DNA from 3 places in the Micromonospora haikouensis genome. Region 2 is predicted to be linked to each of the others. Evidence: riboswitches for the same ligand, from Rfam matches in the RefSeq annotation. Region 2 holds a riboswitch; each other region holds the start of a gene.
The links. Region 2 has a riboswitch for cobalamin ahead of TK50_RS27655 (ribonucleoside-diphosphate reductase subunit alpha). Riboswitches for the same ligand answer to the same signal wherever they lie in the genome.
Positions count from the first base shown of each region.

Region 1: linked by a shared signal. The riboswitch ahead of bluB (5,6-dimethylbenzimidazole synthase) and the one ahead of TK50_RS27655 (ribonucleoside-diphosphate reductase subunit alpha) in region 2 are both predicted to bind cobalamin.
Region 3: linked by a shared signal. The riboswitch ahead of cobN (cobaltochelatase subunit CobN) and the one ahead of TK50_RS27655 (ribonucleoside-diphosphate reductase subunit alpha) in region 2 are both predicted to bind cobalamin.

Region 1 is NZ_JXSX01000001.1:590,737-600,878, forward strand. It holds gene TK50_RS02645 (serine hydrolase domain-containing protein) at 56-1,156, opposite strand; gene TK50_RS02650 (dihydrolipoyl dehydrogenase family protein) at 1,315-2,763, shown strand; gene TK50_RS02655 (crotonase/enoyl-CoA hydratase family protein) at 2,779-3,540, opposite strand; gene TK50_RS31945 (AraC family transcriptional regulator) at 3,829-4,860, shown strand; gene TK50_RS02665 (AraC family transcriptional regulator) at 4,969-5,946, shown strand; cobalamin riboswitch at 5,964-6,162, shown strand; gene bluB (5,6-dimethylbenzimidazole synthase) at 6,199-6,843, shown strand; gene TK50_RS02675 (hypothetical protein) at 6,917-7,258, shown strand; gene TK50_RS02680 (Rieske (2Fe-2S) protein) at 7,352-8,203, shown strand; gene TK50_RS02685 (LysM peptidoglycan-binding domain-containing protein) at 8,475-9,680, opposite strand; gene TK50_RS02690 (hypothetical protein) at 9,697-10,068, opposite strand.
Region 2 is NZ_JXSX01000003.1:1,476,763-1,486,904, forward strand. It holds gene TK50_RS27640 (phosphotransferase family protein) at 1-988, shown strand, start outside; gene TK50_RS27645 (hypothetical protein) at 1,001-1,228, opposite strand; gene TK50_RS27650 (glycoside hydrolase family 2 TIM barrel-domain containing protein) at 1,504-4,638, shown strand; cobalamin riboswitch at 4,805-5,015, shown strand; gene TK50_RS27655 (ribonucleoside-diphosphate reductase subunit alpha) at 5,152-7,527, shown strand; gene TK50_RS27660 (ribonucleotide-diphosphate reductase subunit beta) at 7,587-8,564, shown strand; gene TK50_RS27665 (LacI family DNA-binding transcriptional regulator) at 8,591-9,631, opposite strand; gene rhaI (L-rhamnose isomerase) at 9,941-10,142, shown strand, end outside.
Region 3 is NZ_JXSX01000001.1:3,841,060-3,851,201, forward strand. It holds gene TK50_RS15725 (hypothetical protein) at 1-73, opposite strand, end outside; gene TK50_RS15730 (hypothetical protein) at 186-521, shown strand; gene cpt (chloramphenicol phosphotransferase CPT) at 581-1,114, opposite strand; cobalamin riboswitch at 1,376-1,505, shown strand; gene cobN (cobaltochelatase subunit CobN) at 1,790-5,482, shown strand; gene TK50_RS15745 (VWA domain-containing protein) at 5,479-7,815, shown strand; gene cobO (cob(I)yrinic acid a,c-diamide adenosyltransferase) at 7,815-8,426, shown strand; gene TK50_RS15755 (cobyrinic acid a,c-diamide synthase CobB) at 8,420-9,802, shown strand; gene cobI (precorrin-2 C(20)-methyltransferase) at 9,832-10,142, shown strand, end outside.

The DNA.
Region 1 (10,142 bases), on a different contig from region 2:
ATTCTGGTGCACAAGGGACCCCTCCTGACAACCGGGCCCCGGCGCGGCAGCGCGCTCAGAGGCAGGAGTGCAGGGCCTCGACCAGCTCGTCGACGCGGTCGTGGTCGGCCAGCCGCGCGGTCGCGTACGCGAACACGTAGCCCCGCCCCGGGTCGGCCCAGGCGCTGCTGCCGCCGATCCCGCCCATGCCCCAGCTGCCGTCCGGCTCCCGCTGCATGCCCAGCGTCCAGCACGCCCGGCGGTCGAGCACCAGGTCCGGCCCGTCGTACTGGGCCCGGGTCGCCTCGGCGACCAGCTCCGGGCTGAACAGCCGCACCCCGTCCAGGGTGCCCCCGGCGAGCAGGCCGGCATAGCAGCGGGCCAGCCCGGCGGCCGTGGCGTGCAGGTTCACCGCCGGCACCTGCGCGCCCCGCCACAGCGGGCCGTTCAGCACCGCCACGTCCAGGCCGCCCGCCGGGTTGCCCAGCGCCGCCGCCCGCAGGGACCCCGGCTCGCCGAGCGTGCGGACCGGCCAGCCCGGATCGGCGTACGACAGGTCGGCGCACCGCCGCCGGTCGGCCGCGCCGAGCCCGAAGCCCAGGTCGAGCCGCCACGGGCCGGCGATCTCCTCGGCCAGGAACCGGCCCACCGACCGCCCGTCCACCCGCCGCACCAGCTCGCCCACGAGGTGCCCGTACGTCCAGGCGTGCTCGCCCGCGACGGTCCCCGGCGTCCATCGCGGCTCGGCGGCGGCCAGGTCGGCGCAGAGCAGGTCCCAGTCCGCGATCACGTCGGCCGGCCGGGGCACCGGGAACGCCGGCAGCCCGGCCGTGTGGCTGAGCACCTGGCGGACCGTGGCCGGCGCGCGGAACCCCGGCCAGTGGTCGGCGACCGGGTCGTCCAGGTCGAGCCGCCCCCGGTCGACGAGCAGGAGCAGGCAGAGCCCGGCCACCGGCTTGCCCACCGAGTAGACGTTGACCAGGGTGTCCGGCCGCCACGGGTCGCCGCCCCCGGCCGGCGGCACCGATCGGCCGGGCGGGACGGCGGCCCGGGAACCGGCGACGAGGTCGACGACCGGCGTGCCGTCGTACCAGATGGCGAGGCCGGCCCCGGTCTCCCGGCCGGCGGCGAACAGGTCGTGGAAGCAGTCCCGGACGGGGGCGAAGCGTGCGCGCATCCGGCCACGGTAGGGGCCCGGCGAGCCCCGGGGCGCGGGAATTCCGGGAGGCGGGCGAGGGCGGCCAGCGCTGGGCTTCCGGGAGGCGGCGACGGCCCGCAGCACCGGAACTGCACCTCGCGGTGGCCCACGGTCCTCCGGTGCGGAATGCTGGTCCGATGGCGGAACCGGAACTGGTGGACGTGGTCGTGCTCGGGCTCGGGGTCGGCGGCGAGGAGGTGGCCGGCCGGCTCGCCGAGGCCGGCCTGAGCGTCGTCGGCATCGAGCGGCGGCTGGTCGGCGGCGAGTGCCCGTACTGGGGGTGCATCCCGAGCAAGATGATGATCCGGGCGGCGAACGCGGTCGCCGAGGCCCGGCGGGTCGCCGAGTTCGCGGGCGAGGCCGACGTACGCCCCGACTGGGCCCCGGTGGCGAAGCGGATCCGCGAGGAGGCGACCGACAACTGGGACGACCGGGTCGCCGTGGAGCGGTTCACCGGCAAGGGCGGCCGGTTCGTGCGGGGCAGCGGGGCGCTCGACGGCCCCGGTCGGGTGCGCGTCGGCGACCGGGTCTTCCGGGCCCGGCACGGCATCGTGCTCGGCACCGGCACCCGGCCCTTCGTGCCGCCGCTGCCCGGGCTGGCCGACACGCCGTACTGGACGAACCAGCAGGCCATCGAGGTCGAGGAGCTGCCGGGCAGCCTGCTGGTGCTCGGCGGCGGCGCGATCGGGCTGGAGCTGGCCCAGGTCTTCGCCCGGTTCGGCGTCGAGGTGACCGTGCTGGAGGCGTCGGGCCGGGTGCTCGCCGTCGAGGAGCCCGAGTCCTCCGAGGTGGCCGCCGCCGCCCTGCGCGCCGACGGGGTGCGGATCGCCACCGAGGTACGCGCGGAGCGGGTCGACCACGACGGGCGGGCGTTCACCCTGCGGGCGGTGGGCGGGGCCGAGTTCACCGCCGAGCGGCTGCTCGTGGTCACCGGCCGCCGGGCGCACCTCGACGAGCTGGGCCTCGACACCGTCGGCGTCGACCCGGGCCAGCGGTTCCTCGCCGTGGACGACCGGATGCGCGTCGCCGACGGGATCTGGGGCGTCGGCGACCTGACCGGGGAGGGCGCGTTCACCCACATCGCCATGTACCAGGCGGCCATCGTGGTCGCCGACGTGCTCGACCACGTCCGGCGGGCGCGGGCCGGCGCGGACGCGAGCGGTGCCGCCAGCGCGGTCGGCGGCGCGGCGCACACGGAGGGCACCGGGATCGCCGGCGGGGTGCCGCACGCCGACTACCGGGCGCTGCCCCGGGTCACGTTCACCGACCCCGAGATCGGCGCGGTCGGGCTCACCGAACGGCAGGCCCGCGAGCGGGGCATCAACGTGCAGGTCGGGGTGAGCCGGCTCGACTCGTCCACCCGGGGCTGGATCCACCGGGGCGACGGGTTCGTCAAGCTGGTCGCGGACGCCGACCGGGGGGTGCTGGTCGGGGCCACCTCGGTCGGCCCGGCCGGCGGCGAGGTGCTGTCGGGCCTGGTGGTGGCGGTGCACGCGGAGGTGCCGCTGAGCCGGCTCCGGCACATGATCTACGCGTACCCGACGTTCCACCGCGCCATCGAGACCGCCGTGCGCGACCTGAGGTAGCCGGCCGGCACCCCCTCAGGCGGGGGCGCCGTGGCGGCCCGCACCGGCCGCGAAGCGCGCCGCCCCCGCCGTCGCGTCGGCCGCGAGGGACGCCGCGCCGTAGGCCAGCTCCACCGCGAGGGCGTCCGGCTCGGGCAGGTTCGCGCCGGCCAGCACCGCCGCCCGGTCGTTGCGCAGGCACGCCTGCGGGTGCCGGGCGATCTCGGCGGCCAGACGCTCGGCCTCCGCGCGGGCCGCACCCGGCGCGACCAGCCGGTTCACCAACCCCATCGCGTACGCCTCCTCGGCCGGGACCGGCCGGCCCGTGAGGATCAGGTCCAGCGCCCGGCTCTCGCCGATCAGCCTCGGCAGGCGGACGGTGCCGCCGTCGACCAGTGGCACGCCCCAGCGCCGGCAGAACACGCCGAGCACCGCGTCGGACTCGGCGACCCGCAGGTCGCACCAGAGCGCCAGCTCCAGCCCGCCGGCCACGGCGTACCCGGAGATCGCGGCGATCACCGGCTTGGACAGCCGCAGCCGCGTCGGGCCCATCGGGCCGTCGCCGTCCGGCTCGACCCGGTTGCCGCTCGGCGTGCCGATCGCCTTGAGGTCCGCCCCGGCGCAGAACGTGCCGCCGGCCCCCCACAGCACGGCCACCGCCGCCGCCGGGTCGGCCTCGAAGGCGCGGAACGCGTCGGCCAGGGCCCGGGCGGTGGGACCGTCGACGGCGTTGCGGGACGCCGGCCGGTCCAGGATCACCGTGGTCACCGCGGCGGCGTGCTCGACCCGTACCCCCATCGGGACAGCATGCCCTGCCCGGACGCCGACGCACCAGCGCGGGCGTAGCCACCCTGCCGGGCGGCCACCGGTGTTCGTACTCCGTACATCGGCTTCGCACGGCGGACAGCCCGGCCCGTGGCGGCTTCTCTCGTCCTCTGTCGGCCGCCAGAATGCGCGCTGAAGGGCCACCGAACGTGTCGACGCGAACTCGTGCGGTGCCCGTCGCCCGTCGCCGTGGGCCCCGGGTGAGGTGAGGGTGAGGGACGCCGTTGGGCGCCACCGCCGCCGGCGATGCGGGGAGATGCCGTGACAGGACGTACCGGGGCGGGGCCGTCCGCGACGACGCGGGTCGACTGCGGCGACGAGGCATCCGCCGACCCGCCCGGGTCGTGGTCGCGGCTCGTCACGGACGATCCGGACGAGGCGCACCGCTGGCTGCTGGCGGCCTATCCGGAACACCGATTACGCGCGTTCGACCGCCGCGGTGGGGTCGTCTTCCGGGCCGCCCACGCGCGTTTCGGCTCGGCCAGCGTGGCCCGGGTGCGCTATCCGATGAACGCGGACAACGACGTGTTCACCCGGGACGTCGTCGGGGTGGCGGAGGTGCTCTCCGGTGGCTGGGGGGTCGACGTCGGGGCCGGGGAGGTGATGGCCGGCGCCGGTGACCTGCTGCTCGTGCCGCCCCGGCGGACCAGGGCGATCCTGCACCGCGACATGGAGGTCGTCGCCGTGGAGATCCCCCTCGCCGACGTGCGGCGGGTGGCGCAGGAGCGGTGTGGCCTCGCGCCGGTCGACCTGCGGTTCCAGGGGCTGTCGCCGGTGTCCCCGTCCGCCGCGCAGCTCTGGCGCAACACCACGCGCTATCTCACCCAGGTGGCGCTGCCGGGCGCCGCGTTCGGGGCCAACGCGCTGGTGCAGGCGGAGGCGACGGGCCTGCTGGTGGCCGTCGCGCTGGCGACGTTCCCCAACACGACGATGACCGAGGCGCCGTCGCGCGGCGCGGGGGCCGTCGCGCCGGCCGCGGTCCGTCGTGCCGTCGCCTACATCGAGCAGTACGCGGACCAGACCCTGACCGTGACCGACGTGGCGGTCGCGGCCGGGCTGGGCGCGCGGGCGCTCCAGCAGGCCTTCCGCAAGTACCTCGACACCACCCCGACGCGCTACCTGCGACAGGTACGCCTGGAACGGGTGCACACCGAACTCCAGGCCGCCGAGCCCGGCGCGGGCCTCACCGTGGCCGCCGTCGCCGCTCGGTGGGGCTTCGCCCACCTGGGCCGGTTCGCCACCGAGTACCGCCGGGCCTACGGGCGGCCGCCCAGCCAGACGCTGCGGAGCTGACCGGGCGCGAGAACCCCTCGGGCCTGGGAGGTGGCGCTCCGGCGTGCCGTTGCACTGTCCACCCGGGCCGGGTAGCTAGGCTCCCTCGTGACCCAGGGGGGTGAATTGGTGACTTCGGGTAGTCACGTCCCGCCCGCGCTCACCCGGTTCTCGACCAGCGACCCGGCAGAGGCGGCGCACGTCTACGAGACCGCGTACGGCCGCAGCGTGCGGCTGGCCGCCGTGCCGACCGGGCTTCCGCTCCGCCACGACCGGTGGAACGCCGGGGCGTTCTGCATCGACGACATCAGCATCGCCCTCGACCTGCGGGTGAACGCGGAACCACTCGGTTACGTCCTGCTCGCCGCCCCCCGCCGGGGGTGCTTCGGGCGCCGCTGCGACGGCGTCGACGAGCTGGTCGGGCCCGGCGAGGTCGCCGTGCTGTACCAGCCCGACCTGCCCGGCTCCTCGTGGTCCAGCGACCTGGACGTGACCTGCGTCCTGCTGGACCTCTCGCTGATCGACCAGGTCGCCCGCGCCGATCCGGACCGGCCGCCGGCACCCCTGCGGTTCGTCAGCTTCCGGCCGATCAGCGCCGACGCGGAGTGGCGGTGGCGGCAGACCGTCCGGTACGCGGAGTCCGTCATGGCCGCCAGTGGCGCGCCGGGCGCGTCCCCGCTCGTGCTCGGTGGCCTCGGCCGCCTGCTCGCCGCGGCGACGCTCGCCGCGTTTCCCAGCAACGCCCTCCGGGAGGACCGGCCGTGCGACCGGGCCGACGCCCACGCGGGGACCCTGCGCCGGGCGATCGCCTTCATCGAGTCCACCGCCGGGACCGACATCGGCCTCGTCGACATCGCCCGCGCCGCCGGCACCACCCCCCGCGCGGTGCAGCTCGCGTTCCGCAGTCAGCTCGGCACGACCCCCCTGGCCTATCTGCGCCGGGTGCGACTCGACCTGGCCCGACAGGAACTGTCCCGGGCTACGCCCGGCGACGGCACCTCCGTGGCCGCGACCGCCGCGCGCTGGGGATTCGCCGATCCGCGCCGCTTCACCGCCCGTTACCTCACCACGTACGGGGAACTGCCCGGCCGGACCCTGCACCGCTGACGCGGGTTAGCATCGCCGGCGGCACGATCATGCGAGGTGCCCCGCGGGTGCGGGGAGAATCGGGAAGCCGGTGTGAATCCGGCACGGGCCCGCCGCGGTGACCGGGGAGCCACCGTCCACGCGCGAGGAGCGCAGCCACTGGCCGTGCGGCTGGGAAGGCGGACGGGCAGGCGTCGATCCGGGAGTCCGAAGACCGGCCTCGCGTCGACCGCCCACCCGTCGGGGTGGGCCGAGCGCAGCGGGAGCCTGCCTGTGGAACTCTACGACGCCATCCACCGCCGCCGGGACGTCCGGGCCCAGTTCACCGGGGAGCCGGTGCCGGCCGACACCCTGCACCGGATCCTCGACGCCGCGCACGCCGCGCCCAGCGTCGGCTACTCGCAGCCGTGGGACTTCGTCCTGGTCCGGGACGCCGCCGTCCGCCGCCGGTTCCACCGGCACGTGCAGGCCGAGCGGGCCACGTTCGCCGCCACCCTGGACGACGCGGCGGCCGAGCGGTTCGCGCGCATCAAGATCGACGGGGTGTTGGAGTCGACACTGTCGGTCGTCGTCACGTACGACCCGGAGCGCGGTGGCCCGGCCGTGCTCGGGCGGCACGCCATCGCCGACGCCGGTCTCTACTCGGTCTGCCTGGCCATCCAGAACCTCTGGCTCGCCGCCACCGCCGAGGGGCTCGGCGTCGGGTGGGTCTCCTTTTACCGGGAGTCGTTCCTCGCCGAACTGCTGGGCGTGCCGGCCGGCGTCCGGCCGGTGGCCTGGCTCTGCGTCGGGCCGGTCACGCACCTGGAGGCCGTGCCCGACCTGGAGCGGCACGGGTGGCGGCGACGCCGGCCCCTCGCCGAGGCGGTGCACCACGACCGCTGGCCGCAACGGGTGACCGACCGACCAAACAGCTAATTCAGGTACGTCTATGCGACGGCTAGGCTGACGTAGCACTGAGTCATCACTTAGCTACGTTGGGAGGAGTTCCATGCGTACCACCGTCAAGGTCCTGGCCGTGTCCGCCCTCGCAGCCCTGGGCCTCGCCGCCGGCGCCACCCCGGCCCTCGCCGCCGCCCCGGCACCCTTCTGCGAGTCCGGCGCGTCGCAGTTCTACTGCGACGCCAGCAGCGTCGGCACGACGACCTGGAGCATCACCTGGTACTCCGGCAGCGTCGGCACCTTCACGACCGCCGGGTCGACCCTCTTCGCCAACTGCCCGGCCAGCAGCCTCGGCCACCCGGTGCGGGCCAGCTACAGCTACTTCGACGGCAGCACGACCCAGTACAGCGGCACCACCCAGTTCACCTGCCGCAGCGGCCCCTGGCTGTAGCCGGCCCCGTCCGGCGTACGCGTGGGTCGCGTACGCCGGACACCCGGCACGGCTGCCCGGTTTGCGACCGCTTCTGCCGGGAAGTCGGACGGAATGCGGGCACTCTTGACGAAACTCGAACAGGCTTCGGCCCTGGACCGGGCCGGCGACCGGCTGCAGCGCGGTGTCCAGGCCACCCTGCGCCCGCAGCGGGTCCGCGACCTGCTGCACGGCGTCTTCATCGGCCATCCGCTGCACCCGGCGCTGGTGCAGGTGCCGGTCGGCTCCTGGATCAGCGCGGCCGTACTCGACCTGATGCCCGGCCAGCGCCGGGCGGCCACCGCCCTGGTGGGGCTGGGTACCGTCAGCGCCGTCCCGGCGGCGATCGCCGGCCTGAACGACTGGGCGGCCCTCTCCCGGGAGCAGCGCCGCGTCGGGCTGGTGCACGCCGCCGCCAACGCCGTCGGCCTGACCCTGTACGCGGGTTCGCTGGCGGCCCGGCTGCGCGGGCGGCACGGGACGGGGCGGGCGCTGGCCTACCTCGGGCTGGGCGCGGCGAGCGCGGGGGCGTACCTCGGCGGGCACCTCGCGTACAAGCAGGGGGCGCAGGTCAACCAGAGCATCTCCGAGCTGCACCGGATCGGCGAGGGCTGGCACCCGCTGGCGGACATGGCCAACCTGCCCCAGCGGAAGCTGGTCACCCGCGAGGTGGACGACGTCTCGGTGATCCTCTACCGGCACGGCGACGAGGTCACGGTGATGCTGGAGCGCTGCCCGCACCAGAGCGGCCCGCTCGGCGAGGGCGAGGTCACCGAGATCGACGGACACGCCTGCGTCGTCTGCCCGTGGCACGGGAGCGCGTTCCGGCTCAACGGAGGCGAGGTCATGCACGGGCCGTCCGGGAACGACCAGCAGATCCTGCCGACCCGGGTGGTCGACGGGGTCCTGGAGGCGAGGCTGCCCTGAGGCCGGGCCCCGCAGGCCGGGCCTGGCCGGGCCCGGCGGGGACCGCCGGACCGGGCCGGCGGCGTGGCCCGGCCGGACGGGCTGGCCCGCCGGCCCGCCGGCCCGCCGCCATGTCGGCGACATGGCGGTTTCCCTGGCACCGGATGCCCCCATGTCGGCGACATGGAGTCGATCATGCGCCCCCCGGCCCGCCCGGCCCGCCCGGCTTGGCCTGGCCCGGCTTGGCTTGGCCTGGCCTGGCCCGGCTCGGTGCCGTGCCTCGGCTCGGGGGTCAGTCCCGGCGGTGCCGGCCGGTGACGAGGGCCCGTGCGCTGCTGGTGGCCCTGGCGACCGCCGGCCGGCGGCGTAGCCCGAGGACGGCCCCGATCTGCGCCCCGACGATGCTGGCGACGGCGAGCACCGCCGAGACGGCGAGCGGCCGGTTCATCTGGTCGCCCGCGCTCGCCCGGGACGCTCCGGCGGCCATCGCGGGCTGCGGCCCGGAGGGCGGCTGGGCGACCTGCTGGGTGCCGTGCGACGAGCCTCCCGCCGACGAGCCGGCCGGCGGCTGGGCGGCGGAGGGGCCGGGGGCGGGACGGGTGGCCCGTGGCGAGGTGGGCGAGGGCGGCGTGGGCGAGGGCTGGGCCGCACCCGGTGCGGCCGGCGCGTCGGCGGCGGGCGGGGTGGCGGGTGCCGACGGCGGCCGGGGGGTGACCGCACCGCCGGGGGCGGGCGTCGTGGGCCGGACCACCAGCTTCCCGGTCGCGTGCCTGCGGGCCCCGGTGTCGTGGACGCCGTCGGGCAGCGTGATCAGCTGCCCGGGGCGGATGCGGTCCGGGTCGCCCAGCCGGTTCAGCTTCGCCACGTCCCGGTAGCGGTCGAAGTCGTCGAGGTAGCGCTCGGCGACCTCGCCCAGGTAGTCGCCCTTGGCGACCCGGTACACCGTCGGTTCCGCCTCCTGCCGGAGGTCGGCCGCCGTGGCGGCCGTCGGCGTCGTTGCCGGGGCGTCGACCACCGGCAGCGCGGCGACCGGGCGGGCCGCCGGTGCCCCGGCGACGGCGGCGGGTGCGGCGGCGGGATACGGGCCGGACAGCACGGTGGCCGCGCTGGCGGCGGCCGGGCTCGCCGCGATGATCAGGGCCACCGAGCCGACCAGCGCCGCGGCGGCGCGCTGCTGCCGGCTCATCCCGGGCAGCCGGGGTGCCGGTCGGCGCAGCGTCTGCGCGCCCAGCTCCACGAGCACGGAGAAGGCGAACGTGGCCCAGCCGAACCAGCCGACCAGGGCCAGCGCCCGCAGGAAGAGCTGACCGTCGTCCCGGCTGGTCAGCGTGGCACCGACCTCGGCGAGGCTGGGCAGGTGGTCGGGCAGCGGGTTCCCGGCGAACGCGATCAACGCCACCGGCCCCCCGACCAGCACGGCGATCAGCACGACCAGCGCGCCGAACCCGGTGAGTACCTGCCCGACCCGCCGTGCGGCGGAGCGACCCGGTGCGGCCATGGCGTGCCTTCCCTTCCTAGGAGCCCTCGGTGAGGGCGCGTGCGGTTGCCTCGCCGGAGACGGTGACGGCGTCACCGAAACCGAAGAAGCCGAGCAGGTAGCGGTCGTAGGTGACGGTGACCTGGACGCGGATGAGCTTCTCCCCGTCGACGACGGGGAACTCGACGCTGTGGTCGGTGGCACCGGCGGCGGCGAGGTAACTCGTCACCGCCGCCCTGGCCGCCGTCTCGTCGATCTCCTTGCGGCCGCCCTGGATGGCCTTCGCCCGGTCGATGGACTGGCCGCCGGTGCGCGCCGCCTCGGCGGCCAGGTTGTCGGCCAGTTGCCGGGAGCGGAGCTGCCCGGCGCCGTCGAAGGCCAGGCCGATGATCGCGAGGACGCCGATCATCGCCGCCGCCAGGAACAGGCTGACCCGGCCCTCGTCGCCGCGCCACCGGCGCCCCGGGCCGGCGGCGGGGGTGG
Region 2 (10,142 bases):
CGCGCTGGGGGCGTACCTGGCCGACAAAATCCCGGGCCTCACCGGGGGCCTGCGGGTGGACTTCGTGGACGGCGGGCGTTCCAACCTGACGTACGCCGTCCACGCCGGCGACCGGTCGTGGGCGCTTCGGCGTCCTCCGTTCGGCACCATCGCGCCCTCGGCGAACGACATCCACCGCGAGTTCCGGGTCACCGCCGCCCTGGCCGGCTCGACCGTGCCGGTCGCGGCACCCGTGCTGTACTGCGCGGACCCGGCCGTGATCGGGGCGCCGTTCAGCCTCGCGGCCTGGGTGGACGGCGTGGTGATCCGCGACCCCGGGCAACTCGCCGTCCTCGCGCCGTCGACCGTGCGCGCCGTCGGGCATTCGATGATCGACCTGTTGCTGCGGCTGCACTCCGTGGCGCCCGCGAGCGTCGGCCTCGACGCCTTCGGCCGACCGGAGGGCTTCCTGCTGCGACAGGTGCACCGCTGGAAGCGGCAGTGGGACGTCGTCGCGACGCGGTCGTCCGCCGACGCCGACGAACTGCACCGACGCCTGGCGGCCGCCGTGCCGCCGCAGTCCGCGCCGGGCATCGTGCACGGCGACTTCCGGCTGGACAACATCATCTATTCGGCGGACCTGTCCGGGGCGGCCGCGCTGCTCGACTGGGAGATGGCCACGATCGGCGACCCGCTCACCGACCTGGGTCTGCTGCTGGTCTACACCGACCCGGTGTGCGCGCCCGTGCTGCCGCACGGCTGCCCGGTGACCGGCAGCGACCACTTCCCGACCCGCGACGAGCTGGTGGCGGGCTACGCCGCCGGCACGTCCCGCGACCTCACGCAGCTGACCTTCTACGAGGCGCTGGGCTACTACAAGCTGGCCGTGATCGCGGAGGGCGTGCACCGCCGGTTCGTGGAGGGGATGACCGTCGGCTCCGGTTTCGAGACGGTGGGTGGTGCCGTGCCCGGCCTGCTCGCCGCCGGGCTGGCCCGGCTCGGCGGGTGATCCGGGCATCCCTCAGGAGCAGGGGAACCGGATGTCCGTGCTGGCGGTCTCGGCGCCGCTGGCGACCGTCACCCGCACGACGTTGTCGACGTACGCCGAGCAGTGTCCGCTGCTCGCCGGGCCCTGGTCGTCGTAGAAGACCGTGATCGGGATCAGCGGCTGCCACGTGTAGTGGTAGCCGCTGGTGCCGCCGGTGGCCGACGCGGTGCAGTCGAAGTCGCACCGCAGGACGAGCCACACTATTCATCGACGTACTCCCATGTAACGATATTGACATCAGATGTCATACGAATTACGTTGGCCATGCTCCCGTCACCCTCCGCCGGGCGGGGGAGCGCACGTGCCGCAGCAGCCGTGCCTGCACCCGGACGGGCGTCGTCAAGCTGGCCGTCCCCGGTCAGGTCGGTGCTGGCGGCCACGCGGGGGTGAGGACGCCGATGTCAACTCCGGTGCCGGGCGCTGGTGCCCGGACGGCCCGGTTCTTCAACCCGCATTCCCGAGAGATGGGGAGGACAATGCGAAAGCTAGCCGCTGCCCTCACGGCGCTGGTCACCGCCGCCGCGCTCGTGCTGATCGGGCCGCCGGGACCGGCGTCCGCCGCCCCCTACGTTCCGCAGGGGTCCAACCGGTCCGTGCTCAACTTCAACACCAACTGGCTGTTCTCCGGTGACGTGTCCGGCGGCGCCGGGCAGGCCGTGGGGCTGGACGAGAGCGGGTTCGTCCCCGTGACCCTGCCCTACTACCGGACCCACCCGCACAAGGGCTTCCCCAAGGGCGACTTCGAGGTGCCCGCCTCGTGGTACCGCCGCCACTTCACGCTGCCCACCCAGTACGCCGGCCGCCGCATCGCCGTCGAGTTCCAGGGCGTCGCGAAGGTCGCCGACGTCTACGTCAACGGCACCTTCGTCGGCCAGCACAAGGGCGCCTACACGTCGTTCACGTACGACATCACGCCGTACCTCACCATCGGCGGCGCCGACAACGTGATCGCGGTGAAGGTCGACTCCATGACCCGCAACGACATCCCGCCGGAGGGCGGCGCGATCGACTACTACGTCTGGGGCGGGATCGTCCGCGACGTCAACATGATCGTCGCCGACCCGGTGCACGTGGACTGGACGTACCTCACCACCCCCACCACCAACACGGTCAACGCGCGGACCCGGGTGCGCAACGACAGCGCCCAGTCCCGGTCGGTCACCGTCGTCACCCAGGTCGTGGACGCCACCAACAACGTCGTGGCCACCGGCACGGCCACCCAGACCATCGGGGCGCAGTCGGCCGTCGAGTTCGCCTACGACACCAGCACGATCGCCAACCCCACCGCCTGGCACCCGGACCGCCCGTACCTCTACACCGTCTACACGCAGGTGCGCGACGGCTCCACCTATGTGGACGAGCACAAGACCCGGATCGGCATCCGGACCATCCAGTTCAACAAGAGCGACGGCAAGTTCTACATCAACGGCCAGGCGCTGAAGCTGCGCGGGCTCAACCGGCACGAGTCCTACCCCTACATCGGCCGGGCCGCGCCCAACCGGCTCCAGGCCAAGGACGCCGACATCATCAAGTACGAACTCGGCGCGAACATCGTGCGGACCTCGCACTACCCGCAGGACCCGGAGTTCCTCGACCGCGCCGACGAGATCGGCCTGCTGGTGATGGAGGAGATCCCCGGCTGGCAGCACATCGGCAACACCGCCTGGCAGGACATCGCGGTGGAGAACGTCCGCGAGATGGTGATGCGCGACCGCAACCACCCGTCGGTCGTGCTGTGGGGGGTGCGGATCAACGAGTCCGGCGACAACCACAACTTCTACACCCGCACCAACAACCTGGCCCGGCAGCTCGACCCGTCGCGTCCCACCGGCGGCGTGCGCAACTTCAAGGGCAGCGAGCTGCTGGAGGACGTCTACACCTACAACGACTTCTCCGGCACCGCCGAAGCGCCGACCGTGCTGCCGTGGCTGGTCACCGAGGCGGTCGGGCACACCTCCCCGCACAAGTCGTGGGACCCGGAGCAGACGCAGGTCAACACGATGCGGGTGCACCTGAACGTGCAGAACACCGCCGCCGGCAGGTCGAACATGGCCGGCGCGCTGGGCTGGGCGGCCTTCGACTACAACACCACGTTCGTGACCCCGCCGTCCTGCCAGGACTACACCTGCTACCACGGCGTCTCGGACATCTTCCGGATCCCGAAGATCGCCGCCGCCGCGTACGCCTCGCAGCGCGACCCCGCGCTGTACGGGCCGTACGTGTCGATCGCCAGCCAGTGGACGCCCGGCGTCTCCAGCGGCACCGTCTACGTCGGCGGCAACTGCCAGCAGGTCGAGCTGTTCGTCAACGGCGCGTCCCGGGGACGCATCAACCCCAACGCGTACACGAGCCTGCCGCACCCGATGTTCCAGTTCACCGGGATCACCGTGAGCACCGGGCAGCTGCGGGCCGACTGCTGGATCGGCGGGCAGGTCGTGGCCACCGACACCCGGCACACCCCGGGCGCGGCGACCCGGCTGACGCTGACGGCCGACGACTCCGCGATCAAGGCCGACGGCGGGGACATGACCCGCGTCGTGGTCAAGGCCCTCGACAGCAACAACCAGGTGGTACCCACCAACAGCGCCCCCGTGTCGTTCACCGTCACCGGGCCCGGGGCGGTCGTGGGGGAGAGCCCGCTGGCCCTGGAGGCCGGCACCGGCGCGGTGTACCTCAAGAGCGCGCTGGGCCAGACCGGCGCGGTGACGCTGACGGCGTCGGCGCCGGGCCTGACGTCGGCGAACGTCACCGTGAACACGACCGCGTCCACCGACCCGATCGTGCCGACCAGCGGCGCGTACACGTTCGGCTTCCCGGTCGACGTCAACGACCGGCAGAGCTTCACCTACGCGGGGAGCTGGCAGGCCGTCGGGGACAACCAGACCTTCAGCAAGGACTACACCCGCAGCGGCACGGCCGGTGACACGGCCACCCTCACCGTCACCGGCAACCGCGTGGTGCTGTTCGGGGTGCAGGACCCGTCGCACGGCTCGGCCGCCGTCTCGGTCGACGGCGGCCCGGAGCAGACGGTCAGCTTCCAGGCGTCCGCCCGTCGGGGCAACGTGGCGCTGTACAACAGCGGCACCCTCACGCAGGGGCAACACGTCGTGCGGGTACGGGTCGTCGGCAACGGCCCCGTCGCGCTGGACCGGGCCACCGTCGTGTCGGCCGCGCCGGCCGTGGTGGCGCCGCCGCCCCCGGCGAACGGCGGGAACGGCCAGCAGGGCACCATCGTCGGCACCCAGTCCAACCGCTGCGTGGACGTGCCGAACTCGACGACGACCAACGGCACCCAGGTGCAGCTCTTCGACTGTGGGGGCGGCAGCAACCAGCGGTGGACCTACACGTCGAGCCGCCAGCTCCAGGTGTACGGCAACAAGTGCCTGGACGCCTACGGCCAGGGCACCAGCAACGGCACCACGGTCGTGATCTGGGACTGCAACGGCGGCAGCAACCAGCAGTGGAACGTCAACGCCAACGGCACCATCACGGGCGTCGCGTCGGGGCTCTGCCTGGATGCCAGCGGCGCCGCCACCGCCAACGGCACGAAGATCGTCCTGTGGTCGTGCAACGGCGGCGCGAACCAGCAGTGGAGCCTGAAGACCTCCTAGCCGGCCGCAACCCCGGATCCGGGCCAGCCCGCGCACCTGCGGGCTGGCCCGTCGTCCGGCCGGTGGCCCGCGGTCGCCGCTCACCCGGCGCGAGGGTGGGGTCACGCTGCGCGGCGACTCGCCCGACACATCATCTGGTGTTGCCATCTTCGCCTTGCGCCCATATATGGTGTCACCCGTAGCTGGTTCGGCCATCGGTCCACGGTGGTCGAGGCAAGAGGGAACCCGGTGTGATTCCGGGGCTGCCCCGCAGCGGTGAGTGGGAACGACCGCCGTCAACGAAGCACTGGGCCCGGCCGGGCCTGGGAAGCGACGGCCAGTAGGCACCGAGCATGACGCCCGCGAGTCCGAAGACCTGCCAGCGTGCCGCACGCGACGCGTGCGGCGGTCGAAGGCCGCGTGGGACGGCCGACGCCATCAGCCGGCAGCGGCGGCGGGTTGTGCCGTCGCGGGTGTCCGGCGGCGTCCTCCCGCGCGCCCTCGACCTCGGGGACGGGCTTGAGGAGGGCGAACATGAGCGCGACGCGCGAACAGGCGGGGCCGGGGCAACGCCGGCACGTCATGCAGGTCCGTAAGCGGGACGGCGACACCGAGCCGGTGGACGTCAACAAGATCGTCGAGGCGGTGCAGCGCTGGGTCGCCGACCTGGACGAGGTCGACCCGCTGCGGGTGGCGACGAAGACGATCAGCGGCCTGTACGACGGGGCGACCACGGCCGAGCTGGACAAGCTGTCGATCCAGACGGCGGCGGAGCTGATCGGCGAGGAACCGCAGTACTCGAAGCTGGCGGCGCGGCTGCTGGCCGCGTACGTGGCCGAGGAGGTCCGCGGGCAGGAGGTGGACAGCTTCAGCCAGTCCATCCGGTACGCCCACGGCCTGGGCCTGATCGGCGACGGCACGGCCGCCTTCGTGGCCGCCCACGCCCGCGAGCTGGACGACGCCGTCGACCCGGCCGGGGACCTGCGGTTCGAGTACTTCGGCCTGCGCACGGTCGCCGACCGTTACCTGCTGCGGCACCCGCAGACCCGGCTGGTGGTGGAGACGCCGCAGTACTGGCTGCTGCGGGTGGCCTGCGGGCTGTCGCAGACGGCGGGGGAGGCGGTCGACTTCTACCGCCTGATGTCCGCCCTGGCGTACCTGCCCAGCTCGCCGACGCTGTTCAACTCCGGTACCCGGCACACCCAGATGTCGTCGTGCTTCCTGGTCGACTCGCCGCGCGACGAACTCGACTCCATCTACGAGCGCTACCACCAGGTGGCGAAGCTGTCGAAGTTCTCCGGCGGCATCGGCATCTCCTGGTCGCGGGTGCGCGGCCGGGGCGCGTTGATCCGGGGCACCAACGGCAGGTCGAACGGGATCGTGCCGTTCCTCAAGACGCTCGACGCCGGGGTGGCGGCGGTCAACCAGGGCGGCCGGCGCAAGGGCGCGGCCTGCGTCTACCTGGAGCCGTGGCACCCGGACGTCGAGGAGTTCCTGGAGCTGCGGGACAACACCGGCGAGGAGTCCCGGCGCACCCACAACCTGAACCTGGCCAACTGGATCCCCGACGAGTTCATGCGCCGGGTCGAGGCCGACGGCGACTGGTCGCTGATCGACCCGTCCGACGCCCCCGAGCTGCCCGACCTCTACGGGGAGGCGTTCGACGCCGCGTACCGGGCGGCGGAGAAGAAGGCCGTCCGCACGGTCCGCGCCCGCGACCTGTACGGGCGGATGATGCGCACGCTCGCGCAGACCGGCAACGGGTGGATGACGTTCAAGGACGCGTCCAACCGGCTGTCCAACCAGACCGGCGAGCCGGGCAACGTGATCCACCTGTCGAATCTGTGCACCGAGATCCTGGAGGTCAACGACGACGCCGAGACGGCGGTGTGCAACCTCGGCTCGGTCAACCTGGGCGCGCACGTCGGCCCCGACGGCGTCGACTGGGACCGGCTGCGCGCGACCGTCCGCACGGCGGTGGTGTTCCTCGACCGGGTGATCGACATCAACTACTACCCGGCCGAGCAGGCGGCGGCGTCGAACCCGCGCTGGCGGCCGGTCGGGCTCGGGCTGATGGGCTGGCAGGACGCGCTGTTCACCCTGCGCCTGCCGTTCGACTCGCCGGAGGCCCGCGAGCTGTCGACCCGGGTGCAGGAGGAGATCTTCCTGACCGCGCTGGAGACCTCCGCCGGGCTCGCCGAGCGGTTCGGCCCGCACCCGGCGTACGCCCAGACCCGGGCCGCCAAGGGCGAGCTGCACCCGGACCTGTGGGGAGCGCGGGTCACGCAGACGTCGCGGTGGGCCGCGCTGCGCGCGCGGATCGCCGCGCACGGCCTGCGCAACTCGCTGCTGGTCGCGATCGCGCCGACCGCCACCATCGCCTCGATCGCCGGCTGCTACGAGTGCATCGAGCCCCAGGTGTCCAACCTGTTCAAGCGCGAGACCATGTCCGGCGAGTTCCTCCAGGTCAACACGTACCTGGTCCGCGAGCTGAAGGCGCGCGGGCTGTGGACCCCGGCGATCCGCGAGCGGATCAAGCGGGACGAGGGCTCGGTGCAGGGCGTCACCGAGCTGCCCGAGGCGGTGCGGAGCCTGTTCCGCACGGCGTGGGAGCTGCCGCAGCGCGCGCTGATCGACCTGGCCGCCGCCCGCGCCCCGTACGTCGACCAGTCGCAGTCGCTCAACCTGTTCCTGAGCGCGCCGACCATCGGCAAGCTCTCCTCGATGTACCTGTACGCCTGGAAGTCCGGGCTCAAGACCACCTACTACCTGCGCTCGCGTCCCGCGACCCGCATCCAGCAGGCCACCGTCGCGGTCACCCCGGCCGCCGGGCCGGTCGTCGCCGTGAGCGCCGACGAGGCGCTGGCCTGCTCCCTGGAGAACCCCGAGAGCTGCGAGGCGTGCCAGTGACGACCGTTTCCGAACCCCGCTCCACCGCCGGCCAGCGGCACCTGCTGCTCGACCCCGGGATGGACCTGACCCTGCGGCCGATGCGCTACCCCCGGTTCTTCGACCGGTTCAAGGACGCGATCAAGAACACCTGGACCGTCGAGGAGGTCGACCTGCACTCCGACCTCGCCGACCTCGCCCGGCTCTCCCCGGCGGAGCAGCACCTGGTGTCCCGGCTGGTCGCGTTCTTCGCCACCGGCGACACGATCGTCGCCAACAACCTCGTGCTCAACCTCTACCAGCACGTCAACTCCCCGGAGGGCCGGCTCTACCTGTCCCGGCAGCTGTTCGAGGAGGCGGTGCACGTCCAGTTCTACCTGAACCTGCTGGACACCTACGTGCCGGACGAGCGGGAACGGTTCGCGGCGTTCGCGGCGGTGGAGAACATCCCGTCGATCGCCCGCAAGGCCGAGTTCTGCTTCACCTGGATCAACTCGATCCACGACCTGCGGGAGCTGCGGACGCGCGAGGACCGGCGGGCGTTCCTGCTCAACCTGATCTGCTTCGCCGCCTGCATCGAGGGGCTGTTCTTCTACGGCGCCTTCGCCTACGTGTACTTCCTGCGTTCCCGGGGGCTGCTGCACGGGCTGGCCTCCGGCACCAACTGGGTGTTCCGCGACGAGTCGATGCACATGGAGTTCGCCTTCGACGTGGTGGACACCGTACGCGCCGAGGAGCCGGAGCTGTTCGACGCGGAGCTGGAGCGGCAGGTGCGGCAGATGCTGGCCGAGGCCGTGGAGTGCGAGGTGCAGTTCGCCGCCGACCTGCTGGAGCAGGGGGTGTCCGGGCTGTCGCTGGCCGACATGCGCGAGTACCTGCAGCACGTGGCCGACCGGCGGCTGGCCACGCTCGGCATCGAGCCGATGTACCACAGCCGCAACCCGTTCGCGTTCATGGAGTTGCAGGACGTGCAGGAGCTGTCGAACTTCTTCGAACGACGGGTGTCGGCCTACCAGGTGGGGGTGACCGGGACGGTCGGCTTCGACGAGGACTTCTGACCGGGCCTGCGCGGCGGCGACCGCCGCTAGGAGGCGACCGACGGCTGCCGCGGTCGCCGCCGCGCAGGCCGGGCGCTGGACTCCCGCACGACGAGCTCCGGCTGGAAGACCACGTGCCGGTGCTGGTGCTGCCCGGCGTTGTCGACCTCCTCCAGGAGCAGCTGGGCGGCCGTGCGGCCGAGCTGCTCGCGGGGCTGCCGCACCGAGGACAGCGGCACCGCCGCGGCGGCGGCGTACTCGATGTCGTCGTAGCCGACGATGGCGATGTCCTGGGGGACCCGGATGCCCTGCCGGGTCAGCTCCTGGAGCACGCCGAGGGCGATCAGGTCGTTGGCGCACATCACGGCGGTGGGCCGGTCGGCCGCGGGCAGGGCGGTGAGCTCGCGGGCGGCGGACCGGCCCGCGCCGACGGTCAGGTTCGGGGTCGCGACGTTGATCAGCTCCGCGTTGCCCTCCAGCGCCTGGGTGACGCCCGCGCGCCGGTCGGCGACCTGCGCGATGCTGAGCGGACCGCCGACGAAGGCGATCCGCCGGTGCCCCTGCTCGACCAGGTGGTCGCCGGCGAGGCGACCGCCGAGCACGTCGTCGACCGCCACCGAGCACAGGCTGTGCCGGCCGGCTCCCCGGTCCACCAGCACGACGGGGGTGCCCCGGCGGATGAGCTGCTCCAGCCGGGAGCCGCGCGAGTCGTCCACGGGGGTGATCAGCACCCCGCGTACGCGCTGCTCCTCCAGCAGCTCCAGGTGCCGGCGCTCGCGCTCGTCGTCGTCGCCGCTGTTGCACACGACGACCATCACGCCGTGCTTGTCGACGGCGGCCTCGGCGCCCCGGATCACGTCGGTGAAGAACGGGTTGGTGACGTCGAGCACCACGATGGCGATCTGGCGGCTGCGCCCGGCGCGGAGCTGCCGCGCCGAGTCGTTGCGGACGTACCCCAGCTCGGCGATGGCGTCCAGGACGCGCCGCCGGGTGGCCTCGGCGACCAGGTCGGGCCGGTTCAGCACGTTGCTCACCGTGCCGATGGACACCCCGGCGTGGCGCGCGACCTCCTTGATGCTGGCCGTCATCGCCTCGCTCCTCGTCGCCTTGCCAGCCGGTCGCCGTCAGCCGGCGGCACCGGTGCGACCCCGGCAGGGAGCCGCCTTCTAAAACGTGTCAACTACGGTCGGGCGGGAAAACGCCGTCCCCCAGGTTACACGCAGGGCGAGTTGGCCGGACTCCTTGACGTGCCGTGCGTGGCGACCTACCGTGAGCGTAACAGGTGCATGAAACGTTTCACGACGCGTTTGCCGAGATCGGAGCGATGGTGGCCAATCCGCTGCTGCCCGGGACGGGCCCGGGATCCCCCGGCGCCCCCGCACCGGGGGAGGCACCCGATGCCTGAGCTGTCCCCGACCACCCGGGCCCGGGTGGCGGCGGCGCTGCGCGCCCAGCGCATCGAGACGGCGTCCTGGGCGTACGCCAACTCTGGTACGCGGTTCAAGGTGTTCGCGCAGGAGGGTGTGCCGCGGGATCCGTACGAGAAGATCGCGGATGCGGCGGTCGTGCATCGGTTCACCGGTGTCGCGCCTTCCGTCG
Region 3 (10,142 bases), on a different contig from region 2:
GGCCGTGGGCCCGGCCGACCAGGTCGCACCAGTCGGCGTTGTCCCGCGCCGCCACCGCCCGCCACGCCACCACCGGGCGAGTGTACGGGGAGGCCGGGCGGGGTCAGCTTCCTCTCATCCCGCGTCCAGCAGGCTGCCAGGCGGGGATGGTCCACTGGAGCGTACGCCGAGGAGAGGAGCCGGGCATGGGCTGGTTCAGCCGCCGCCGACCCGCCGCCGACGGAACCCCGACGAAGCTCGACCGCGAGGCGACGCCGGACGACCTCGCCGCCCTGGAGGCGTTCGTCCGCAGCCGCCGGGGGGTGGAGTTCTATCTGGAACCGGAGACCACCGCGACCGACACGACGGTGATGGCGATCGCCCACGACGGAGAGTGGATCCGTCGGCGGACCGGGTCGCCGCGGGCCGCCGCGAAGATCGCCCAACGGCACGCCGTGCCCTTGTACGAGGCCGCGCGCACCGGATACCCGGAGCGCATGCGGGCCTGGAACCGGGCGCACCCGGAGCGCCGGGCGCACTGACCCGCCGGGCCGGCGCACGGACCCGCGTCGGCGCGCACCGGCCCGCCGCGCGGCGTCGCTCAGCGCACGTGCGCGGCGATGGCGCGCGCGCAGTCGAGCGACTCGGTGCGGCCGGTGTCGACCTCGACGTCGTAGTGGACGCCCTCGTGCACGGTCTCGGCCTGCGTCGCCGCCATCCCGATCACCCGGTCGCCCCGGGCGATCTCCCGGCCCGCCGCGACGGCCGGGGCACACCGCACCCCGGCCCACAGCACCTCGAGACCGGTCAGGTAGCCGCGGAGGCGCTCCTGGGACGCGCCGCCACCGAGGAAGACCTCGTCCAGGACGATCCGGGCTCCGGCGCCCGCCATCGCGGCGATGCCGACCAGCCAGGCGTGCTGCACGGCGAGGAAGTCCTCCCCGACGTCGACCTCGCCCCGCCGGCCGAAGCTCAGCCCGGCGGGGGAACCCAGCATGGCCGGCGGCAGCCGGTCGATCAGGTCGTCCACGCCGAAACTGATCCACGGGTGCGGCAGGACGCGCTGGAGGCACCGGACGATCGCGGACTTGCCCGAGCTGGAGCCGCCGTTGAGCACGATGACCTGCGTCGCCACCTGATCGGATTCCCTTCGGGCAATTCCCGTCCCGCGCGAGCGGGTGATGATCGGAATCAGCCTAACCAATCCGGGGGTCGGTCGGCGGGAAAAGACGCGCGGAGCGACCCGGAGCCATCGGCGTACGACATTTGCTTTTTCCGCATCCGATTCCTTGAGCCATTGTCGTCACTCGATGTCGAGCAGGGGTGGGAGTGGCCGGGAGCCCGGCGTTGACCGGCGGCGGTCGGGTGTGGCAGCATTCGCGGCCTGACGGCAGTGAAGGAAGCCGGTGCGATTCCGGCGCGGTCCCGCCACTGTCACCGGGGAGCGATCCCCCCTCGTGAGTCACGGCCGTGTGTCTGCGGTTGGAAGGCCGGGGGAGAGCGTCGATCCGGGAGCCAGGATACTTCGGCCGTCGGAGCGACCCCAGGGCGTGGACACCCGAGGAGGACCCGATGACGCACGGCGTCTCGCACATCGACGACCATCGTCGCCGCCTGCTGGCGCGCGGCAGCCTGCCCGCGCCCCGTCGCCGCACCTGAGCCCGCGCACCGCGTACCGCGCCATGCTGCGCGCCCGGCGCCCCGGCCGTCGCCGGTGAACCGGCCGCAGGCCCGCCGTATCCGCTGACCCCGCGCCCCTGCCCGCCGGCGGCCCACCCGCCGCCCGGTGCGTCACTCTCCGGAGCCTTCCGTGCGCATCCTGCTGCTGTCCACCGCCGACACCGACCTGCTCGCCGCCCGGGCCAGCGGCGCCGGCTACCGGCTGGCCAACCCCGCCCGGGTCGCCGCCGACGCCGTGCCGGCGCTGCTCGACGGCGTCGACCTCGCCGTCGTACGGCTGCTCGGCGGCCGGCAGGCGTGGCCGGACGGCCTGGCGGCCGTGCTCGGCTCCGGGGTGCCGACGGTCGTCCTCGGCGGCGAGGCGGTCCCCGACGCCGAGCTGATGGCCGCGTCCACCGTGGCCTCCGGGGTGGCTACCGACGCCCTGGCGTACCTGGTCGAGGGCGGGCCGGGCAACCTCGCCGAGCTGGCCCGGTTCCTCTCCGACACGGTGCTGCTCACCGGCGAGGGCTTCGCCCCGCCCGCGTCGACCCCCGGGCACGGCGTCCACGGCGAGCGCCCCCACAAGCCCGAGCGGCCGACCGTCGGGATCGTCTTCTACCGGGCGCACGCCCTCGCCGGGAACACCGCCTTCGTCGACTCCCTCGCCGACGCGGTCGACGCCGCCGGGGCGAACCCCCTGCCGATCTTCTGCGGCTCGCTGCGCGGGCTCGCCCCCGGCGACGGGCCGCTGGAGCTGTTCGCCCGCTGCGACGCCCTCGTCGTCACCGTGCTCGCCGCCGGCGGGACCGTGGCCGCCGACGCCTCCGGCGGGGGCGACGACGACGCCTGGGACGTCGGCGCGCTCGCCGCCCTCGACGTGCCGATCGTGCAGGCGCTCTGCCTCACCAGCACCCGCGAGCAGTGGGCCGGCAGCGACGCCGGGCTGTCGCCGCTGGACGCCGCCATGCAGGTGGCCATCCCCGAGTTCGACGGCCGGATCGTCACCGTGCCGTTCTCGTTCAAGCGCATCGACGCCGACGGGCTGTCGGTCTACGAGCCCGACCCCGAGCGGGCCGCCCGGGTCGCCGGGATCGCCGCGCGCCAGGCCCGGCTGCGGCACGTGCCGGGCGCCGACAAGCGGCTGGCGATCGTGCTCAGCTCCTACCCGACGAAGCACTCCCGGGTCGGCAACGCCGTCGGCCTGGACACCCCCGCCTCGGCGGTGCGGCTGCTCGCCGCGCTGGCCGCCGCCGGCTACCACCTCGGCGACCGGCCCGTGCCCGACGACGGGGACGCGCTCATCCACGCCCTGATCGCCGCCGGCGGCCACGACGTGGAGTGGCTCACCCCCGAGCAGCTCGCCGCCGCCGACGCCCGGGTGCCGCAGGCGAGCTACCGGCGCTGGTTCGACGCGGTCCCGGCCGGGCTGCGCGAGCGGATCCGCGAGCACTGGGGCGAGCCGCCCGGCGAGCTGTACGTCGACGACGGCCACGTCGTGCTCGCCGGCCTGCGGCTGGGCAACGTGCTGCTGGCGATCCAGCCGCCGCGCGGCTTCGGCGAGAACCCGATCGCCATCTACCACGACCCCGACCTGCCGCCCAGCCACCACTACCTCGCCGCGTACCGCTGGCTGGCCGCGCCGGAGGCCGACGGCGGGTTCGGGGCGGACGCCGTGGTGCACCTCGGCAAGCACGGCACCCTGGAGTGGCTGCCCGGCAAGGGCCTCGGTCTGGCCGCCGACTGCGCCCCCGACGCCGTCCTCGGCGACCTGCCGCTGGTGTACCCGTTCATCGTCAACGACCCCGGCGAGGGCACCCAGGCCAAGCGCCGCGCTCACGCCGTCGTCGTCGACCACCTCGTCCCGCCGATGGCCCGCGCCGAGACGTACGGCGACCTGGCGAAGCTCGAACAGCTCCTCGACGAGTACGCCACTGTGCAGGCGCTCGACCCGGCGAAGGTGCCGACGGTGCGGGCGCAGATCTGGGACCTGGTGCGCGCCGCCGAGCTGCACCACGATCTGCACACCGCGGACATGCCCGCCGCCGACGACTTCGACGACTTCGTGCTGCACCTCGACGGGTACCTGTGCGAGGTCAAGGACGTGCAGATCCGCGACGGCCTGCACGTCCTCGGCGGCGCGCCCACCGGCGAGGCCCGGGTCAACCTGGTCCTCGCCGTGCTGCGCGCCCCCCAGGTGTGGGGCGGGGTGCGCGCCCTGCCCGGCCTGCGCCAGGCGCTCGCCGCCGCGTACGGCCTCGACGAGGCCGCCCTGCTCGCCGAGCCGGGACGGCGCATCGCCGTGCCGACGGAGCTGACCGACGTGGCCGCCGGCCCCGCCGGCACCGCCGCCGACGCCGTCGACCTGATCGAGGGGCTGGCCCGCCGCCTCGTCGTCGCCATGGAGACCCTCGGCTGGGCCGCCGACGCAGACGACAGCGCCGTCGCCGACCGTGTCGATGCCGTCGTCGCGGAGGTCGCCGGCCGGGCGATCCCCGACGCCGCCGACGTGCTGCGCTTCGCCGCCCGCGAGGTGGTGCCCCGGCTGGCGCGGACCACCGACGAGGTCGACCGGGTGCTCGGCGCGCTCGACGGCCGGTTCGTGCCGCCCGGCCCGTCCGGCTCGCCCACCCGGGGCCTGGTCAACGTGCTGCCCACCGGCCGCAACTTCTACTCCGTCGACCCGAAGGCCATCCCCAGCCGCAACGCCTGGGACGTCGGCGTGGCCCTCGCGGACTCGCTGCTGGCCCGGCACCTCGCCGACACCGGCGCCTATCCCCGCTCGGTGGGGCTCACCGTCTGGGGGACCAGCGCCATGCGCACCCAGGGCGACGACGTCGCCGAGGTGCTCGCCCTGCTCGGCTGCCGCCCCACCTGGGACGACCGGTCCCGCCGGGTCACCGGCGTCGAGGTGGTGCCGCTCGCCGAGCTGGGCCGGCCCCGCATCGACGTCACCGTCCGCATCTCCGGGTTCTTCCGCGACGCGTTCCCGCACGTCGTCGCGCTGATCGACGACGCGGTGCGTCGCGTCGCCGCCCTCGCGGAGCCAGCCGAGGAGAACTACGTCGCCGCGCACGTCGCCGCCGACCTTGCCGAGCACGGCGACGAGCGCCGGGCCACCGCCCGCGTCTTCGGCTCCAAACCGGGGGCGTACGGGGCGGGGCTGCTGCCGCTGATCGACGCCCGCAACTGGCGCAGCGACGCCGACCTCGCCGAGGTGTACGCCGTCTGGGGCGGCTACGCGTACGGCCCCGGCCTGGACGGGCGGGAGGCCCGCGCCGACATGGAACGCTCCTTCGCCCGCATCGCCGTGGCGGTGAAGAACCAGGACACCCGCGAGCACGACATCGTCGACTCCGACGACTACTTCCAGTACCACGGCGGGATGGTGGCGATGGTCCGTCACCTCACCGGCGTCGCCCCCGCCGCGTACGTGGGGGACTCGGCGATGCCGCACGACGTGCGCACCCGCACCCTCGGCGAGGAGACCCGGCGGGTGTTCCGGGCCCGGGTGGTGAACCCGAAGTGGATCGCCGCGATGCGCCGGCACGGCTACAAGGGCGCGTTCGAGCTGGCCGCCACCGTGGACTACCTGTTCGGCTACGACGCCACCGCCGGCGTCGTGGACGACTGGATGTACGAGCGCCTCGCCGCCGCGTACGTCTTCGACGACACCACCCGGCAGTTCCTGGAGCAGTCCAACCCGTGGGCGCTGCGCGGCATCACCGAGCGGCTCCTGGAGGCCGCCGACCGGGGGATGTGGGTCGCCCCGGAGCCGGCCACCCTCGACCGGCTCCGCGAGACGTACCTGGCCAGCGAGGGCGACCTGGAGGACCGGCAATGAGTGTGTTCCCCTTCTCCGCCGTGCTCGGCATGGCCGACATGCGCCTCGCGCTGCTGCTCAACGCCGTCAGCCCGGCCATCGGCGGGGTCCTCGTGCGGGGCGAGAAGGGCACCGCGAAGTCCACCGCCGTGCGGGCCCTGGCCGCCCTGCTGCCGCCCGTCGACCAGGTCGCCGGTTGCCGGTTCGCCTGCGACCCGGCGGCACCGGACCCGTCCTGCCCCGACGGCCCGCACCCGGCCGCCGTGGAGGACCCGCACCCGGGCGGCGCGGCGGAGGGGGACCGCGCGGCCGCGCCCGTCGAGCGTCGCCCGGCCCGCCTGGTCGAGCTGCCCGTCGGCGCCGCCGAGGACCGGGTGGTCGGCTCGCTGGACCTGGAGCGGGCTCTCGCCGAGGGGGTACGCGCCTTCGAGCCCGGCCTGCTCGCCGCCGCCCACCGGGGTGTGCTCTACGTCGACGAGGTCAACCTGCTGCACGACCACCTCGTCGACCTGCTCCTCGACGCCGCCGCGATGGGCCGCAACCACGTCGAGCGGGAGGGCGTGTCGGTCAGCCACGCGTCCCGGTTCCTGCTGGTGGGCACGATGAACCCGGAGGAGGGCGAGCTGCGCCCGCAGCTGCTGGACCGGTTCGGCCTGACCGTGGAGGTGGCCGCCAGCCGCGACCCGGCCGTGCGGGTGGAGGTGGTGCGCCGCCGGCTCGCCGCCGACGCCGACCCGGCCGGGTTCGCCGCCCGGTGGGCCGACGCCGACGCCCAGGTGGCCCGGCGGGTCGCCGCCGCCCGGGACCGGCTCGGCCGGGTGCGGCTGCCCGACGCCGCGCTGCGCCAGATCGCCGAGGTGTGCGCCGCGTTCGACGTGGACGGGATGCGCGCCGACATCGTCACCGCCCGCGCCGCGATGGCGCACGCCGCCTGGCAGGACCGGACGGTGGTGACCGCCGAGGACGTCCGGGTCGCCGCCCGGCTCGCCCTGCCGCACCGCCGCCGCCGCGACCCGTTCGACGCCCCGGGGCTGGACGAGGACCGCCTCGACGAGGCGTTGCGGCGGGCCGCCGACGCGCACCCCGACGACGACCCGCCCGCCCCCGACGGCGACGGCCCGGGCGACGGCGGCGGCCCCGGGGGCGGCCCGGATGGCGGCGGCCCCGGGGGCGGTGGCGGTCCCGACGGAGGTGGCCCGGACGGCGGTGGCCCGGCGGGAGGCGGCGACCCCGGGAACGGGACGGCGGGTGGCGGCTCGGCGAACGGCTGGCACGACGGCGACGGCGACGGCTCCGGCGACGGCACAGCCGGGTCGACCGCCGACACCAGGGATCCGGGAGAGCCCGGGGACCAGCCCGCAGCCCGGCGCGGGAACCAGCCCGCCGGCCGGCCCGACGACTGGCCCGCCGACCAGCCGGTCGACCGGCCCGGGGAGCAGGGCGGCGGCGGGCGGCAGCGGGTGGCCGTACCCCAGCGGGGGTTGACGGCCCGGCTGCTCACCGCGCCCGGCGTCGGCGACGGGGTGCCCGGCCGGCGGTCGCGGGCCCGCACCGGCCGGGGCCGCACCACCGGGGCGCGGACCCCGCGCGCCGGCCGGCCCGGCCCGCTGCACCTGCCGGCGACGGTCCGCGCCGCCGCCGGGCGTCAGGCGGCCCGGGGCCGGGCCGGCGGGCCGCTGCGGCTGCGCCCGGCCGACCTGCGCGAGGCGGTCCGCGAGGGGCGCGAGGGCAACCTCGTGCTGTTCGTCGTCGACGCCAGCGGCTCGATGGGCGCGCGCGAGCGGATGTCCGCCGTGAAGGGGGCCGTGCTCGCCCTGCTCACCGACGCCTACCAGCGGCGGGACAAGGTGGCCGTGGTCGCGTTCCGGGGCGTCGGCGCGCGGACCCTGCTGCCGGCGACGTCGTCGGTGCTGGCCGCCTCCGCCCGCCTCGCCGACCTGCCCACCGGCGGGCGCACCCCGCTCGCGGAGGGCCTCGCCGCCGCCGCCGAGCTGCTGCGGGTGGAGCGGCTGCGCGACCCGAAGCGGCGTCCCCTCGTGCTGGTGCTCACCGACGGCCGGGCCACCGCCGGGCCCCGCCCGCTGGAGCGGGCCGACCGCGCGGCGGCGCTGCTCGCCGCCACCGGCGCCCCGTGCGTGGTCGTCGACTGCGAGTCCGGCCCGGTCCGCCTGCACCTGGCCCGCCGCCTGGCCACCCACCTCAACGCCCGACACCACCCCCTCACGGCCCTCACGCACAGCGATCTTGCACTTCGGGCCCGGACGAAGGGGGCGAAAGCGGTGCAAGCGGGGGCCGCAACTGCAAGATCGCGGAGAGCCGGCGGGACGAGCCAGCAGGACAGGAGTGTGCGCTGATGCCGCAGGGTAGGCCGGAACGGGTGCCCGCCGACGGGCTGACCACGCGGCAGCGGCGGCACCGGCCGCTGCTGATCGTCCACACCGGGCAGATGAAGGGCAAGTCGACCGCCGCGTTCGGGCTGGCGCTGCGCGCCTGGACCGCCGGGCTGCCGATCGGGGTGTTCCAGTTCGTCAAGAGCGCCAAGTGGCGGGTGGGCGAGGAGAACGCCTTCCGCGCCCTCGGCGAGGTGCACGAGCGCACCGGCCAGGGCGCGCCGGTCGCCTGGCACAAGATGGGCGAGGGCTGGTCGTGGATCCAGCGCGGCGGCGAGGCCGACCACGCCGCCGACGCACTGGAGGGCTGGCGGCAGATCCAGCGGGACCTGGCCGCGCAGCGCTACGGCCTGTACGTGCTCGACGAGTTCACGTACCCGATGAAGTGGGGCTGGGTCGACGTCGACGAGGTCGTGGCGACGCTGGCCGACCGGCCCGGCTTCCAGCACGTCGTCATCACCGGCCGCGACGCCGACCCGCGCCTGGTCGCCGCCGCCGACCTGGTCGCCGAGCTGACCAAGGTCAAGCACCCGATGGACGCCGGCCAGAAGGGCCAGAAGGGCATCGAATGGTGAGCACCGGATGGGCGCTGCCCCGGGTGGTGGTCGCCGCCCCGGCCAGCGGCCACGGCAAGACGACCGTGGCGACCGGACTGCTCGGCGCGCTGCGCCGCCGCGGCCTGACCGTCAGCCCGCACAAGGTGGGCCCCGACTACATCGACCCCGGCTACCACGGCCTCGCCGCCGGCCGGCCGGGCCGCAACCTCGACCCGTGGCTGGTCGGGCCGGAGCGCGTCGCGCCGCTGCTGCGCCACGGCGCGAGCGTCCCCACGCCCGCCGACGTCGCCGTGATCGAGGGGGTGATGGGCCTGCACGACGGCGCGGTCGGCCGCCGGGGGTACGCCTCCACGGCCCACGTCGCCACCCTCGTCGACGCCCCCGTGCTGCTGGTGCTCGACACCACCGCCCAGGGCCGTTCCGCCGCCGCCCTGGTGCTGGGCATGCGCGCGTTCGACGAGCGGGTACGCGTCGGCGGGGTCATCCTCAACCGGGTCGGCTCGCCCCGGCACGAGACGCTGCTGCGCGACGCCCTCGCCGAGGTGGGCGTGCCGGTGCTCGGGGCGGTCAGCCGGTCCGTGGAGGTCGCCGCCCCATCGCGCCACCTGGGTCTCGTGCCGGTCGCCGAGCGGGCGCCGGAGTCCCTGGCGGTCGTGGCCGCCCTCGCCGACCTGGTCGCCGCCACCGTCGACCTCGACGCGGTGCTCGACCTGGCCCGCAGCGCCCCGCCGCTGACCGCCCCCGCCTGGGACCCGGTCGCCGCCGTCGGTGGCCCGGTGAGCACCGCCCCCGTCGGCGGCCCGACCAGCACCGGCGGCCCGACGGTCGCGGTCGCCGCCGGGGCGGCCTTCACCTTCTCGTACGCCGAGACCGCCGAACTCCTCGCGGCGGCCGGGGCGACCGTGGCCCCGTTCGACCCGCTGCGCGACCCCGGCCTGCCGGCCGGCACCCGGGCGGTGGTGATCGGCGGCGGCTTCCCGGAGGCGCACGCCGACGCGCTCGCCGGCAACGCCGCGCTGCGCGCCGAACTGGCCGCGTTCGACGGGCCCGTCGTCGCCGAGTGCGCCGGCCTGCTCTACCTGGGCCGCTCCCTCGACGGGGCGCCGATGTGCGGGCGGCTGGACCTGACCGCCCGGATGACCGGCCGGCTCACCCTCGGCTACCGGGAGGCGGTGGCCGCCGCCGACTCCCCGGTGACCCGGGCCGGCGAGCCGGTACGCGGCCACGAGTTCCACCGGACCGTCACCGACCCCGGCCACGGCGACACCCCGGCGTGGCGCTTCGACGGCGCGGCGCACGGCTTCGTCGACGGCCGGGTGCACGCCTCCTACCTGCACGTCCACTGGGCCGGCCAGCCGCACGCCGCCCGCCGCCTCGTGCAGGCGTGCCGGTGACCGCCCCGGCGGCGCGCCCCGACGGGCCCGTGCTGACCGGCGTCGGGGTCGGGCCGGGCGACCCCGAGCTGCTGACCGTGAAGGCGGTGCGGGTGCTGCGCGAGGCCGACGTGGTGTTCGTCCCGGTGATGGCCGAGCACCCCGGCACCCCGGCCGGCCCCGACGGGACCGGGACCGGCCCGGGGGTGGCGGACGGCGGCGGGCGGGCCGAGGCGACCGTCCGGTCGTACGTGGACGGTCGCCGGGTGCGACGGCTGCCGTTCGCCCTCGACGACCGGGGCGGCGTCACCGCCCGCCGCCGGGCCGCCTGGGACGCCGCCGCCCGCGCGGTGACCGACGC